2 regions of the Glaciecola punicea genome follow, and region 2 is predicted to be linked to the other one. Evidence: predicted binding sites of a transcription regulator. Region 2 holds the regulator's gene; the other holds the start of a gene.
The links. Region 2 encodes LexA, which represses DNA repair genes until DNA is damaged. Its sites were predicted from a motif close to TACTGTATNNNNATACAGTA; they were not measured.

Region 1 (7,908 bases), on a different contig from region 2:
TGATTGCGGCGCAAAGTGTCGCCTTGCGCTTTAACTTCTTCAAACCTAAGCTTATTGTTTTCAAGCACCATAATGTCAGGGTAGCCGTCGTTGTATAATTGCCAGTCAGAGCACATCGCGCGCAGTTGTCCTTTAAGGCCATTAAGCGGCAGATGTTCAATGACTACTGTTAGCTTATCGAGCATGTTCGTGTGCCAATTCACTATGCCTTGGCTTTTACTGTAATGGGCGGTGGCGCTTTTTGTTACCTGTAGCAACAAGTCTTTACATGAGGAAAACGAGGCAAGTCTTGACGCAATTTGTTTGCCGGCAACCGCTATGAAATTATGGTGTTTAAGGCATACTGGAAGGTAATCAAAAGGGGTCGCTAAGCCCAAGCCTTCTAGCTCGAAAAGCTCATGCCAGAAGCACAAACCAAATAAGTTTTTCCACACACTGTTTTCGGTTCGCCATGCCTGTATGTCGCGTGCGTGATAGTAAGCAATTACACCGTACTCAACACTTCCTTTATAGCTTTCATCAAGCAGTAGATGCCTATTATTTTCGCGCAGCATGTCAGTTAAGATGCTGGTGCGTTTTTTATGGTATTTACGGGCTAAAAAATCTTCGGCAAATTGCAGCAGTTTGTCTGTGCTTGGGTCGTCTACTATGGCATTGAGCTTTGCTTCAACGGCGTCTTTGAAGCCTAACTTATAGGCTTGCCTGCACCAAAACTCCTGCGCGAGTGGCGCTTGCAGATCTTGCGCGATGCTGAGCGCGGCAACGGGGTTAACCGTCAGCATAGATTTTGCCATCACATATCCAAGCTTTTGTGACACAAGAACGGCTTGAGGGCCATTGGCTTTTGGTAAGGTGGCCATGAAACTGACAATGTCACGTTCACTTTCATAAGTATGCTTTTTGGCAAATTCATATGCTTGGGTGAGTGCAAAGCAGCTGTACGCACTCGCATAATCAGCGAAGCGAGACTGCATTTGCGCCTGTTCGTCTCGGGTTCGCATTAGGCCTAAATCGCGCATAGAAAATTGATTCAGTTTGCCATTGATGTGGCCAAAGTATAAAAATAAAAAATAATCGACAAATGCGTCGGTTGTGCGCATTATATAGTCTTTAGCGACGCCGCTAGTGACTATTTTATGCGGGCATAAACGCTGGCAGTGTCGAGTAAAACTGGCTTTGTTTGCGCTTTTGATGAGTTTAGGAGAATCTGCAGCAGCGACTTCTTCATATAGTGCAGCTAATTCAGGTTTTGTTAATACCTCAAGCAGGTTTAAAACGTTTTCTACGCTTACGTTTTTTACAAAGCCTGAGGACACTAAATCAACCAAAACTTCTGAGGCCAAGGGAATTTCAGGAAAAGAGAGGGAACTGCGTTTTATGACCGGATATTTTCGGTTAATCAAGCGAACCGTTAAACACTGTGCTAAATGCGCAGATTGTGAGTATTTTTGCAGAAACTCAAGATCAAATTCGCTGAGTAAATGCGCGCTGGGCCCTTTTACAAAATCGAGAAATTCAGAAAAGTGAGTATGATAGTAAAATGTAGGTAAGTCGCGAAATGCCATAAAATCTTGCCGTTAATGGAGACTAGAAGGTGAGTAAAGAACAAGGAAATTAACTTGCAAAGTAGGCTCTTTAATTACTGGTTTAATATACAGTATTACGTGGGCACAGGTAAACCGTTTTTTTTAAGCCTTAAACGTAATAATCCAGACGCTACCTTTTGGCGTAAACAATACACAATTGATGTAAAGTAATAATAGAAGGCGTGAGAATTTATGAGTTTATCCCGAGCCGAACGCTTTGAGTGTCCCTACTGCATGACCATCAACGACATCGAAATAGATGAAGCCAACGATATTGGACAGCAGCAAATTGTTGATTGCCAAATATGCTGCGCGCCCATAGAGGTACTTATCATAGACAATGGCTTTGGCCTAGAGATTATTGCGAAACGAGACGACGAGTAATGACTAATAGAGTATTTACACAACGCGACATAATGCAGTTGCCGCAGCGAGAGCGTGCGAATTTCATCAACTCACTGTCAGGTTTCAAAAGCGCTAATTTAGTTGGCACGCAAAGCAAGGAAGGTCTTAATAATTTGTGTTTGGTGAGTTCGGTGTTTCATGTAGGCGCGCATCCTCCGCTTGTAGGTATGTTAATGCGTCCACACACGGTGAGGCGAGATACGCTTCAAAATATCAAAGACACAGGCGTTTACACCCTGAACCATGTCCATGTTAGTTTTGCCGACAAGGCACATCAGTGCAGTGCGAACTACCCCGGTGATACCAGCGAATTTGAAGCTGTTGGTTTAACGCCGAAAATGTCAAGTGTAGTGAAGGCACCGTTTGTGGCAGAGTCGATAATAAGCATGGCGCTTGAAGTTGAGCAAATTAATGTGATTGAATTAAATCAGACCGAACTTGTTATTGGACGTGTTGTTGAGGTTGTATTGGCTGACAATATTTTGCTTAATGACGGCTATGTTGATATTGAAAAAGCGGGGTCAGTGGCAATATCTTGTTTAGACAGTTATCACAAAACAGCGAGATTAGATCGTTACAGTTACGCGAAACCTGAGCAAGCGTTAAGCTCTATATGGCTAAATGATGATCCCAAATCTTGAGCAACTGCTGCTTGTATGTGGTATTTCGCTTGCAGGGGTAGGGCTAATAGTGTGGCTAATACTCAAAATACCGGTAGAGCCTGAGACTGACGATGAAGATAATGATGAAGATGAACGGATTAATTAAGTCCCTTGCAAGAGCAGTTTTAGGCCTTTCTGTTCACTTTTGTTAACACAGCACAATAAAACTAAATAAACACCTTTACAATCCGTTCTATTTCCACCACAGTATAGATTACACAACCCAAAAGGCCTGCGATTTTTCGCGGGCCTTACTTGTTTCTGGGAACATGTAAAAAAGAATTGTTCTCATTAGCGTTTTGTAAAAGGAAATATAATATGAAACCAGTAAATCGTCGTAACTTCTTAAAATTAACTGGCTCTGGCTTAATCGGCCTAACTCTTGGTGGCGTTGCACTTAGAGTTAATGCACAAGAAAAATTATCGCCTGACGACGCCACTGCCAAAGCGCTTCAATATGTACATGAATCTCCTGTTGAAGGTAAATACTGCGACAACTGTATGTATGTTCAAGGTGAAGATGGCGCAGAATGGCGTCCGTGTGCAATTTTCCCAGGTAAAGTCGTAGCCGCTAAAGGCTATTGCTCTGCTTGGTTGACAAAAGGCTAAGCCCTTACTACAAGCGCGCAGAAACTTAAAAAGCCGGTACCGTCGTTGTTCCGGCTTTTTTACGTCTAGGGCTTCCCCTAATACATTGATCACTAATCTATACTTTAGACATTAATATTAATAGTCTATACGCGCATGTATTAGACGCACGTGAGTAATAATGAACGAAAATTCTATTATTTGAAATACCGCCCTTTCTTCGCCTGTGCAGACTATTACTTGCGCTAGTAAGCTATCTGTATGAGCTTGGGATGGTATTAAGCAACAATCAACTTGACGCGCTATAATTTAGGGTAATCGTTTTATTCCACCTAAGGTGATTGACCTGTATGAGATTTATACTAGTGTTAGCAAAGACCGGCTATATAATGCAGGCCTAAGAGTTCTTAAACCGGCACTAGCGTCGCAGTTTGCGCCCAATATGGCTCAAATTGTTTAGAAAGGGTCACAGGGAAATTGATTTCCCGTCGATTTTCCTCTGACCCATTGATTTTCTTTGTTAGTATACGGATGTTTATAAACGTAAACATAAAGGATAGTAAATGGATGCCTTAAGAAGCCAATTCAAAGATTCGGCTTTGCTGTGGTTGCAGACCTACGTGCCGGGTGAGGCAGCGCTGTATGTCAATTTTATAGCCTTAGCATGGATATTGTTTGTGGCGGTGCTGCTGCATATTTCATTGCGCATGATATCTTCTAGATTGGTCGCAAAGTTTGAAGAAAGGCGTCGCTCGCGCACCCAACTTACTGCTTTGTCGCATAAGTTACTGCGGCGCATATCGTTTATTATTCAAACTGCGGTGGTACTGCTTCAGGCCAGTGTATGGTTTGAAGAGGGATCATCTGCACTTCGCGTCATAAGTGTAATAGGAGACCAGTTTATTGTAGTGTTCGCCTTGCTGGCATTTTTTACGCTACTCAATATTTTCCAAGCCTTTAATGACTCGCGCACAAGGCGCACTCAGTTCCCGCTGAAGGGTTTATTGCAAACCGTTAAACTAATTGCCAGCGTGCTAACTGGCATACTGCTGGTGTCCCTACTCATGGATAAGTCGCCTTTAATACTCTTAAGTGGTTTGGGTGCGGTATCTGCAATTTTGCTATTGGTATTTAAGGATCCCATACTCGGTTTAGTTGCTGGTATTCAGCTGTCAGCTAATAATATGTTGTCGGTGGGTGATTGGCTTGAAATGCCAAAATATGGCGCCAACGGAGACGTGGTCGATATTGCGCTTACTACAGTAAAAGTGCGCAACTGGGACAAAACAATTACCACCATTCCCACCTATGCGCTTATATCAGATTCATTTAAAAACTGGCGTGGAATGACCGAAGTAGGCGGGCGGCGTATTAAGCGTTGCGTATACTTGCAAATGAGCAGTATCGGATTTTTAGACGAAAATACGCTTAATCGCCTGTATAAAGCTGAGCTGTTAACCCCTTACCTAGAAGAAAAGTTAGCGCAAATTAAAGAAATCAATAGCAGCTTAAACACGGATATGTCAATACTGTTGAACGGCCGCAGACTGACCAATATAGGTACGTTTAGGCAGTATTTGTTGTCATATTTAAAAACGCATCGTCATATTCGTCAAGACATGACCTTAATGGTGCGCCAACTCCAGTCATCTAATTTGGGTTTACCCATTGAGATTTATGCGTTTACAAATACGACAGTATGGAATGAATATGAGAATATCCAGTCGGACATATTTGACCATGTGTTAGCGGCACTGCATGAATTTGGGCTACAGATACATGAAGATCCTACCGGCCAAGATGTGCGTTTTTTGCAAAGCGCGTTTAAGATTGAGCCGGCCAAGATTGACACTGCCAAGTCAGATTGAGTTCAAAATTAAGCACGCTCGCTGATAAAAGCGCGGGGTTTGAAAGCGAGCAAATTAGGTTTAGCCGAAATCGTTGGGGCAAAGGAAGGGGGTAGGACGTAACTTGAACAAATAATTGAATGATAATGATTGTCATTCAATCTATTTGATGTATAGTTCTACTCTTGAAGTTTGTGCTCCTAGAGCTTTTTAGTGTGTGTTGAGGCGGGCTGTGTGGGCCCGCTTTTTTATGTCATTAATATGTGTGCTAGTTTGACCATTTTATCTGAAATTCTATTTCTTCCTCTGAATCATCTCTCTCATGCTCAATGCTATATACCGCCCTCACTGGAACATAGATTCTTTCACCGGCTATCTGAATATCAAAGCGTTCGCCCGATTCTAAGGCATCCGCTAGGCGTCTCAACTTTGAAATAAATTCCGCTGTTGTATATTCTTTTTCTATATCTCTTTCGTTCTTCATAAATTTTATCCTTTTGAACACGGTAGTTATCTTAAAAAGCGGTGAGCATCGGTACGTTTAGCGGCGATTTTAATCTTAGCTTTTTGCAAGCAACAAGGATTCAGGATACCAACGACTGCGCTAATCACCCTTTTCAGGCCACAATAATAAATACCTATTAGGTTCGCGTATTGGATCATTTCGTACTAAAAGCAGTAAGGTATATTTCAATTAAAATATCAGCATAAACAATGTCCCGCCTGTGTCACTGTTGCCTACTTTAACCGCACCGCCGTTGTTGAAAAGGCAGAGAATTTTTCATATATCTAGTACGGCGACAATGATGTCTAATGCAAATGTAAAGTAACTAAAATAGCGACTATTGTCGCCATTATTTAAGCCTAGATGGGCCTTTAATAAAATGAAAAACGGATAGTATTTAATTGTGGTGACCTGGCGGTTTCTGTGTTGCTTACAAATGTTAACGTGAGCTTTGCGACGAATTTTAATACGCTTATTTATGCTCGCTTTAGCAAAGTTGCTTAACAAACTACACCGTTAACTCAGGCTTATGAGCCGCATAGTAAGTATCGCTATGATTTGAAAACGATATACAATCATTGCTTTGAGTCGTTATATTGTGATTGAATATTAGTGAACTGACGTCGTAATAAGTACTGCAACAAAACGGGTAAAGTATGAAATACAATCACATTCCAAGAGAGCGTTTAGGGTTTTTCCCAACACCGCTGGTTGAACTTAGTAAATTGAGTAAAAAGCTTAATGGCCCTAGAATATTCATGAAGCGAGATGACAACACCGGTCTTGCAATGGGGGGTAATAAGACAAGAAAGCTTGAGTTTATTTTGGGAGACGCGCTGGCTCATGGCGCAAACACAATTGTTACAGCAGGTGCGGCGCAGTCAAATCACTGCCGGCAAACAGCCGCCGCCGCGGCTAGTTTAGGGCTTGAATGTCATTTGGTGTTAGGCGGAAAAGAACCTGCTCATGTAAATGGTAATTTATTGCTCGACAAAATTTTTGGCTGCCATATTCATTGGGCAGGACAAAATCGCAAAGGGGAAGACATTCCTACTATTGTTGAGCAACTGAAAAGAGACGGCAAAAAGCCCTATGTTGTGCCTTACGGTGGCTCAAATGCGCTGGGGGCTGTAGCCTTTGTAGAGGCTTTTGCTGAGTTACAGGCTCAGTGTAAAGACTTAAGGCTATCATTCACGCATATCGTTTTTGCTTCGAGCTCTGGCGGCACCCATGCTGGTTTAATGCTGGGAAATAAGCTTTTCAAATCGCCTTGCCAAATAGTGGGGATAAATATTGATAAAGATGAAGCGGGTGAGGCTTCCTTTCATCAAACCATCGTATCTCTTGCAAGCAGTGCAGCGAGGCTAATAGGCGAAGACTGTACGTTTTCAGACTCGGATTTAACGCTTAATCTTGATTACGTAGGGGAAGGCTATGGTGTGATGGGCGCCTTAGAAAATGAAGCTATTTCGATGACTGCGCAAACACAAGGGATATTATTAGATCCGGTTTATACGGGTAAAGCGATGGGTGGCTTAATTGATATGATCCGTGCTGGCCAATTTAAGCCAAGCGACAGGGTTTTGTTTTGGCATACCGGCGGAGCACCTGCTTTATTTGCTTATTCGAGTGCGTTAGATTTAGCGCAAAAATAGTAGTACGCTTGGATAGGAATTTCGAACGTTTTGCGCTTACGCTGCGATCGCTTACGCTGCGATCGCTGAAGCGGTAATTGCGCTGGGTAAGAAGAGCTTAGGCTTACAAGTGCTTGCCCAGGCAGCGGAAACCTTAAAGCAAGCGCAGATACTAAAGACCTTACAGTGCGATACCCCGCAGGGTTTTACTGTAGTGGGCCGGTAGCGTTTGAACAGGCGTTGCTTCACGCTATGATTTTTGTTGAGTAGCTCTAACGCTCAACAGGGGCATCGTTGATTTTTGGCGTGCCATCGTCGTTAAATTCAGAAACTGCTTCATTAGAGGACGCCCAGCGCTCTTTTTCTTTATCTGTTGCTTTGGGTGAAAATAGTCCCGTGAACGCGTAAAAAATACCAATTAAGGGCGCCGTCCAGCAGGCAAATGCGAGCGGTATATACAAAAGGTTCTCCAAATTGCCATCTACAATACCAAGACCGAGTGTTGAAATCACAAACGCGCCACCTGCATTCCACGGAATTAATGGCGACATTAGGGTGCCGCCTTCTTCAATTGCACGCGATAAATTTAAGGTTGAATACCCCATACCACGGTAGACTGGTGAATACATTCTTCCTGGCAAAGCGACCGATAGATAAGGGTCACCCGCGACTATATTCGTG
Region 2 (7,908 bases):
TATCGCTTCAATGCACGCACCCAAAGTGTTGGGGAATCAGCCACCGGCAGCGCCCAGATTTTTGTTGGTGTAAAGCTGCGAAACGGTGCGTCTGAATATCATGAGCTACTTAAAAAGCTCGATGATAACGGCTATACGTACTGTGATCTTTCGCAAAATGAACTGGCCAAGCTGCATGTAAGGCACATGGTGGGCGGGCGTCCTCACCAAAAAATAGACGAAAGTATTTTTAGTTTCTCATTCCCAGAATATCCTGGTGCGCTGATGCACTTTTTGAATACCCTTGGCGAATCGTGGAATATTACTTTATTTCATTATCGCAATCACGGGGCGGCGCAGGGCCTTGTATTAGCTGGCTTTGAGATTGGAGAGCAGCAGCGATCCAGTTTCCAAGAGTACCTCGACAAGCTCGATTTCGAGGTGCAAGAGCATAAAGACGATCCTGCCTATACTTTCTTTTTATCTAGTAAAGGCTAATGCGATTATTTAGAAGACGGTTAACGTCATTTATAAATCCGCTAGTTTGGCTAAATAAGTCATCGCAGATGTCCGCGATTATTACATTGTCTATAAGCGTTCCAAATGCTGCACTATTTCAGGCCATACCAGCGGCATAATAGCGTGTTTTAAGACTAAACTTGACTCTGAAAATTCTAAACTACCATCTTCACGGCTGTGCACATGTTTGTTTTCACGCAGCGCGTTTACAAAGGAGGCCAACACGTTTTTATCGTAAAACTCAGGCGAGTGCATGCCAAACAAAGAAGACAAACGCTCAGCTACATCGGTAGACTGTCGCTCAAGTTGGGCACGCGCGATGATTTTTTCAGACTCCAGCACGCTCAGCACTACCGCATAGCGCTGCCAAGTTTCCTGCATACTTCGGCTTAATAGCCACGCGCTGTGAAATTTAGGTGAGCTTGGTTCAACCGGGGCTAAGTATTTGCCATTTTGCACCAGCATGCCGCAGGTCTTTAAATAGATAACCAACTCTTCAATATATACGACCACTTCGTCATGGCTAAAGTACATGAAAAACTCGCGTTTCAGAATTGGGTACAACTGCTCAACAAGACTCAATAAAGCGGTTCTGGTGAGGTTTCGATGAGCAAAAGCGGCAGCCATTATTAAGCTAGGCAACGCAAACATATGTAAAATGTTATTTCGGTAGAATGTCAGTAGCACGGCATTATCTTGTTTAGGAGACACCATTAGGCCGTATTTATCTTCGCTTTGTTGAAATCTGTTTAAGGCAAGCGTACGCTCTACTAAATATTCAGCGTCTTGGGTGGGAAACGTCGCGTCTGCGCTATAGGGGTTGGCTTTGAATAGACTCAGATAATCATCAATAGCGTTTATCAGATCATCTTTACTCATGACATGCGTTTTTGATGACAACAAACAAAGCGCTAGCAAGGCAGTGCCATTTAAGGCCGCATTTTTATTAATTCTTGCCATTATATCGTTGGCTAACACATTCACTGTAGGCGTAAGCCACGTTGGTTTCTTTTCATCATCGCTTATGTCGTCGCGCCAATCGGGTACTTGTTTGTCTAAAAACTTATGTAGGGAAATAGGCTCGCCAAAGTTAACATAGCCATGGCCATAGTTTTTAAGCTTACGAATGGCAGAGAAAACTTGTGTATTTGACTCTTTCTTTTTTCCCTTTCCCTTGAGTTCTTTCTGGTAACTTTTTACTTCCATTACGTGCTCGTAACCTAAGTAAACCGGTACCACAGACACCGGACGATTCACGCCTTTAGTGACCGCTTGCAGCGTCATAGCGAGCATGCCTGTTTTAGGTGGTAGTAATCTACCGGTACGACTTCTTCCCCCTTCTGGAAAGTACTTCACCGAATAGCCTTTGTTGAACAAAAGCTCTAAGTATTCTCTGAAAATACTGCTGTAAAGCTTGTTGCCTACGAAGCTACGGCGCAGGAAAAATGCGCCACAGCGTCTAAAAATGGGTCCAGCAGGCCAAAAATTTAAGTTGATACCGGCGGCAATGTGAGGGGTAACCAAGCCTTCTTGATAAATAACGTAGGTCAGTAACAAATAGTCCATATGGCTTTTATGGCAGGGTACGTAAATAATTTCATGTCCGTTGGCGGCTAATTCACGCACGCGTTCAGCGTGCTTGACTTCAATACCGTCGTAGATACGGTGCCAAATGCGTGCCAGCAGTCTTTCTCCAAGGCGCACTAGGCCCTCGCGATAGTCTGCAGCTATTTCATCTACGTATTTCTTCGCTTGTTTACGGACTTTTTGGGGGGAGATGTTTTTGTTGGCAACTTCATCTTCAATGGCTTGTTTTACGCCCCTTGCGCCTAAAATAGAGTTGTATAACTCTTGACGTTCAAGCAGCGTTGGTCCTGATAATACCTGGCGTTTACGCTGAAAGTGTGTGCGCGCTACGCGGATTAATTTATGTGCTATCTGTTGATCGCTGCCGCTTAGCGATGCCATTTGTCTTGTTGAAACAGGCTTTGAGTAACTGACAAAATTATCGCGGCCAAAAAATAGCACAATGAAACTTTTACGTAGCCAGTTTGGCGACGCTTTTGAGGCGATTAGCTGAGCCCAACCCGATTTACCTTTACCCGCCGAGCGTCCCCAGGAAATGAAAACTGGAATAAGCTGAACATCTAGATCGTCATATTGCCGGTGGTATTGAAACATCTCGGTAAAATTATCTTCAATAGTGGTGGGCTTTACTTTGCGCGTAAAGATGTTTTGCGGTCTATTGAGATAGTAGCTTCGTTTATGCTCGTGATCCACCAGCGCAAGTTTTTTACGTGGACTGGGAAGGCCAAGAAACGCAGTTGATTTTTCAAGCGCTATCGAGTCGGTGAATGATTTTGTTTGCAGTAAATATACAATAGGCCTGGTTTTGTCGATGCCAAGTTCATTTTCTAAGTCTGAGGGTATACTTTTTACTTTGACCAGCCAGCCGATTGGTTTGGTCAAGAACGAGCGTAAAAACGAGGCCATCCAATTCATAAGTACTCCATAACTAAGGCGGATGCAGCGGGATGAAAAAGCAAATTTCACTGCGGTTTTCTATATTTTGCGAAAATTTTGTTGTAATGTTAGCACGAAGATCCTTAATGTAATCAGCATTTGTCTCATTCGATGGGTATATTGCGCTATGCTGTGATATGGCATTACCGTTTACATCAAATAGACAAATACTTGTTGCTAAAACACTGTTTGTGGATATACTCAGATCTACTGTATAGAAAAACAGGCTGTTTATGCGTCCACTAACACCAAGGCAACAGCAAGTTCTAGAACTTGTAAAACGTACTATGATAGACACGGGAATGCCGCCTACACGAGCGGAAATCGCGCGCGAGTTAGGTTTCAAATCTGCTAACGCTGCAGAAGAGCATCTTAAAGCGCTCGCTAAAAAAGGCGTTATTGCAATTTTACCAGGGACGTCTCGCGGTATTAAGTTAAACGTAGAGCTTGAGGATCCCATTGAAGATGGCTTGCCATTAATTGGTCAAGTTGCTGCCGGTGAGCCTATTTTAGCCCAAGAACATGTTGAATCTAGATTTAAATGCGACCCTACCATGTTTACTCCTCGCGCCGACTTCTTGTTACGCGTGAAAGGTGAAAGTATGAAAAACATTGGTATAATGGACGGCGATCTGCTGGCTGTGCACAAAACAGACCAAGTTAACAATGGTCAGGTAGTGGTTGCACGCGTTGACGAGGACGTAACGGTTAAAAGGTTCGAGCGTAAAGGTAGCGAAATTTTGCTACACGCTGAAAACGACAGTTTTCCACCTATTCGTGTGGATCTTGCATCCCAATTTTTTACTATTGAGGGTTTAGCCGTAGGCGTAATACGCGATCACGTGGACTTGTAACTTACTCAGGAATTGACAAAAAGGTTCACTTCACAATGCCATTTGAGGGCCCGTAATAATAAACGGGCCCTTTTTTTTGCGTCTACTTTTTGAACAGTTCGGAAAATACGATGATTAGCAGCAAATAAAAAGATAAAAAACTAGACTAACGACGCCATTTGAACGATTATTGTCCTGTAATTAACAAAAATTATACAAATTACTTACTTAAAATTAAACTTGTTTCTACAAAAATGAAAGCGCCGCTTCGGTTAAAAAAGTTTTCATTAGCTGTAAACATAGGGGGAGTGTTAGCGTGAAGTTCAGCAGTTTTATCTCTTATATGTCCGTGCTTTTAATTGTGTGCTTAAGCTTTGCGGCGCAAGCGATAGATACAGGCCGGTCAAATTTAAATATGCGCCCCGGCGTATCCGGTATTAGTAACCAAGTCTATGATTTGCATATGCTTATGTTCTATGTGTGCATCGCAATAGGGGTGGTTGTGTTTACCTTTATGTTTTATTCGATGGTGGTCCATCGCAAATCTAAAGGGGCTAAAGCCGCTAATTTTCACGAAAATTTAACGGTGGAAGTGGTCTGGACAATCGTTCCCTTCGTTATTTTGATATTCATGGCCGTACCAGCGGCTTACACGCTGATAGATATGGAAGACGTCAGCAAACCTGATGTAACAGTGTTAGTCACCGGTTCGCAGTGGAAATGGCACTATAAATACATGGACAACGATGTTGAGTACTTTTCGGTTCTGGCAACAGAGCAAGGTCAAATACGTAACCAGTTAACAAAAACCCAAAACTATCTCCTAGAAGTAGACCGTCCCCTAGTTATTCCCACGGGTAAGAAAATCAGATTTTTAATCACCTCAGACGATGTTATCCACTCTTGGTGGATGCCTGACTTTGCCATTAAAAAAGATGCCAACCCAGGTTTCATCAACGAAGCGTGGACAAACGTAAACTCGCCTGGCGTTTACCGAGGACAATGCGCTGAGCTTTGCGGTAAAGACCACGGCTTTATGCCCATTGTGGTAGTCGCGAAAGAGCCCGCGCAATATGACGCGTGGGTAGCAGAGCAAGAGGCCATCGCGCAGCGTGCTCGTGACGAAGAACAGCGCTTGCTGTCTATGAACATGAGCATGGATGAGCTTATGAGCCAGGGTGAAAAAGTATATGGTGCCGTTTGCGCAGCCTGCCACATGCCAAACGGTGAGGGGTTACCCGGTGTATTTCCGGCGCTTAAAGGTTCTGCTCTTGCGCTTGAGGACATTCCCGGACATATCAGAATTATCGTTGAAGGCAGTCCAGGTACCTCAATGGCATCATTTGCTAAACAACTAACAATGTCAGAAATAGCGGCGGTAGTCACCTATGAGCGTAACGCTTGGGGTAATGATACTGGCGATATTGTGCAAGCAAAAGACATTAACGCAATTATGTATGGTAAGGAATAACAATGGTTAGCACAACTGATACAACCCATTCGGGCGACCACGACGCTGATACTCAAGACCACGTTGCTAGCGATCATATTGATGATCATCACCACCACGAGGCGCCATATGGTATATCGCGTTGGTTACTCACTACGAACCACAAAGACATAGGCACTCTATATTTGTGGTTCGCATTCATTATGTTTTTGGTGGGTGGGGCGATGGCAATGGTCATTCGCGCTGAACTATTTCAGCCAGGCCTGCAAATTGTAGAACCTAACTTCTTTAATCAAATGACCACCGTTCACGGATTAATAATGGTATTTGGCGCAGTAATGCCGGCCTTTACCGGCTTGGCTAACTGGATGATACCCTTGATGATTGGTGCGCCTGACATGGCCTTGCCACGCATGAATAACTGGAGCTTTTGGATTTTACCTTTCGCGTTCTTAATATTGCTTTCTTCTTTGTTTATGGAAGGCGGTGGTCCCGCATTTGGTTGGACCTTTTACGCACCTTTATCAACTACTTATAGTAGTGACAGCACCGCCTTGTTTGTATTTTCTGTGCACATAATGGGGATCAGTTCAATTATGGGAGCCATTAACGTCATTGTTACCATATTTAATATGCGTGCTCCTGGCATGACCTATATGAAAATGCCTCTGTTTGTATGGACATGGCTCATTACCGCATTTTTACTTATAGCAGTAATGCCAGTGTTAGCCGCGGCGGTGACCATGGTCTTAACCGATAAGTTCTTTGGGACCAGCTTTTTTGATGCGGCCGGCGGTGGAGATCCAGTCCTGTTCCAGCACATTTTCTGGTTTTTCGGACACCCTGAAGTGTACATAATGATATTGCCAGCCTTTGGTATTATTTCGCAAATAGTGCCTACTTTTTCACGTAAAAAATTGTTCGGCTACGCGTCGATGGTTTACGCGACCGGTGCAATCGCCTTATTGAGCTTTATTGTTTGGGGTCACCACATGTTTACAACGGGTATGCCTGTGGAGTACGAGATCTTCTTTATGTTTGCCACTATGCTAGTTTCGGTGCCAACTGGAGTGAAAGTGTTTAATTGGGTGGCTACTATGTGGCGCGGCTCAATAAGCTTTGAAATTCCCATGATGTTTGCTATCGCCTTCATCGTCTTATTCACCATTGGCGGTCTGTCAGGCTTAATGCTTGCGATAGTGCCAGCGGACTTTCAGTATCACGATACATACTTTGTGGTTGCGCATTTCCACTATGTGCTGGTTACTGGGGCCATTTTCTCAATTATGGCAGCTGTTTATTATTGGTTGCCAAAGTGGACCGGTAAGATGTTCGATATTACCTTAGCAAAATGGCATTTCTGGTGTTCGCTTGTGTCGGTAAATGTGTTGTTTTTCCCTATGCACTTTGTCGGCTTAGCGGGTATGCCACGGCGTATTCCTGATTATGCGCTGCAGTTTGCTGATTTTAATAAATGGATTTCAGTCGGAGGCTTCGCATTTGGTTTATCACAGCTAATTTTCTTAGCGCTTATTATAAAAGCGTGTCGTCACCAAGGTGAGTCAGTGTCTAGCCAAGTGTGGGAAGGAGCAGAAGGTTTAGAGTGGGAAATTCCTTCACCAGCGCCTTATCATACCTTTGAAACGCCACCAATAGTGAGGTAGGAGCTTTATATGCAAGATAATAAACATGATGATGAGGTAGATAAAAGTGCCCATGCTGGGGTAAGAACGCCGTTAGACCATACAAAAACGGTGAATAAAATCTTATTGCTCGTTGCTGGCATGTTTTGCTTCGCTTTTGCCTTAGTGCCGCTATACGACGTTTTTTGCAAAGTGACTGGCATTAATGGCAAAACAAACACCGAGGCTGCCGTATACACAGCCACCGATATTGACGAAACGCGCACTATTACGGTAGATTTTATCACTCGCACCAACTCGGGTATGCCATGGGAGTTTACTGCACAAACGCGTAAGATTGACGTTCACCCTGGGCAAATGAACGAAGTTGCTTTTTACGTTCGAAACCCAACAAACCGCGATATTATCGCGCAAGCGGTGCCTTCTGTGTCGCCTGGCACTGCCGCTTTATACCTCAACAAAACGGAGTGTTTTTGTTTTCAGCATCAGCCTTTAAAGGCAGGCGAAGAAGCGCTTATGCCCATGGTATTTTATGTTGATCCGCAACTACCCGAAGATATAACATTTTTTACCTTGCAATATACGTTATATGACATTACCAGAACGGTTGATAAAGAAACTGTCAATGTAGCGATGAATTAAGGAAGGAAGCATAAAATGGCTGAAGAAGAATACCAAAAATACTACGTACCAGCACAAAGTATTTGGCCCATTGTTGGCGCAGTTGCTTTATTTTTAATTGCGCTAGGCGCTGGTAATTTCATTATTGAATCAACCAGAGATAAAGATGGCTACGGTGCTTACACACTAATTGCTGGCTTAGGTTTACTGCTGGTAATGATTGTAGGGTGGTTTAAAAACCAAATTGATGAGTCAATGTCAGGTTTGTATAGCGCCCAGTTAGGTCGCTCTTACCGTCAAGGCATGGCATGGTTTATTTTTTCTGAGGTGATGTTCTTTG

Region 1: BAE46_RS09085 (exonuclease domain-containing protein) is a predicted target of LexA. The motif match lies at 1,641-1,660, and genes of this name have one in related genera.

Annotation. Positions count from the first base shown of each region.
Region 1 is NZ_LZXY01000006.1:124,914-132,821, forward strand. Features, by position in the region: gene BAE46_RS09085 (exonuclease domain-containing protein) at 1-1,565, opposite strand, end outside; gene BAE46_RS09090 (zinc ribbon domain-containing protein) at 1,779-1,970, shown strand; gene BAE46_RS09095 (flavin reductase family protein) at 1,970-2,632, shown strand; gene BAE46_RS14800 (hypothetical protein) at 2,616-2,759, shown strand; gene BAE46_RS09100 (high-potential iron-sulfur protein) at 2,972-3,262, shown strand; gene BAE46_RS09105 (mechanosensitive ion channel family protein) at 3,805-5,109, shown strand; gene BAE46_RS09110 (amphi-Trp domain-containing protein) at 5,357-5,572, opposite strand; gene BAE46_RS09120 (D-cysteine desulfhydrase family protein) at 6,250-7,248, shown strand; gene nhaC (Na+/H+ antiporter NhaC) at 7,500-7,908, opposite strand, start outside.
Region 2 is NZ_LZXY01000004.1:26,955-34,862, forward strand. Features, by position in the region: gene ilvA (threonine ammonia-lyase, biosynthetic) at 1-477, shown strand, start outside; gene plsB (glycerol-3-phosphate 1-O-acyltransferase PlsB) at 568-3,000, opposite strand; gene lexA (transcriptional repressor LexA) at 3,255-3,875, shown strand; gene coxB (cytochrome c oxidase subunit II) at 4,198-5,325, shown strand; gene ctaD (cytochrome c oxidase subunit I) at 5,328-6,968, shown strand; gene BAE46_RS06180 (cytochrome c oxidase assembly protein) at 6,978-7,589, shown strand; gene BAE46_RS06185 (cytochrome c oxidase subunit 3) at 7,605-7,908, shown strand, end outside.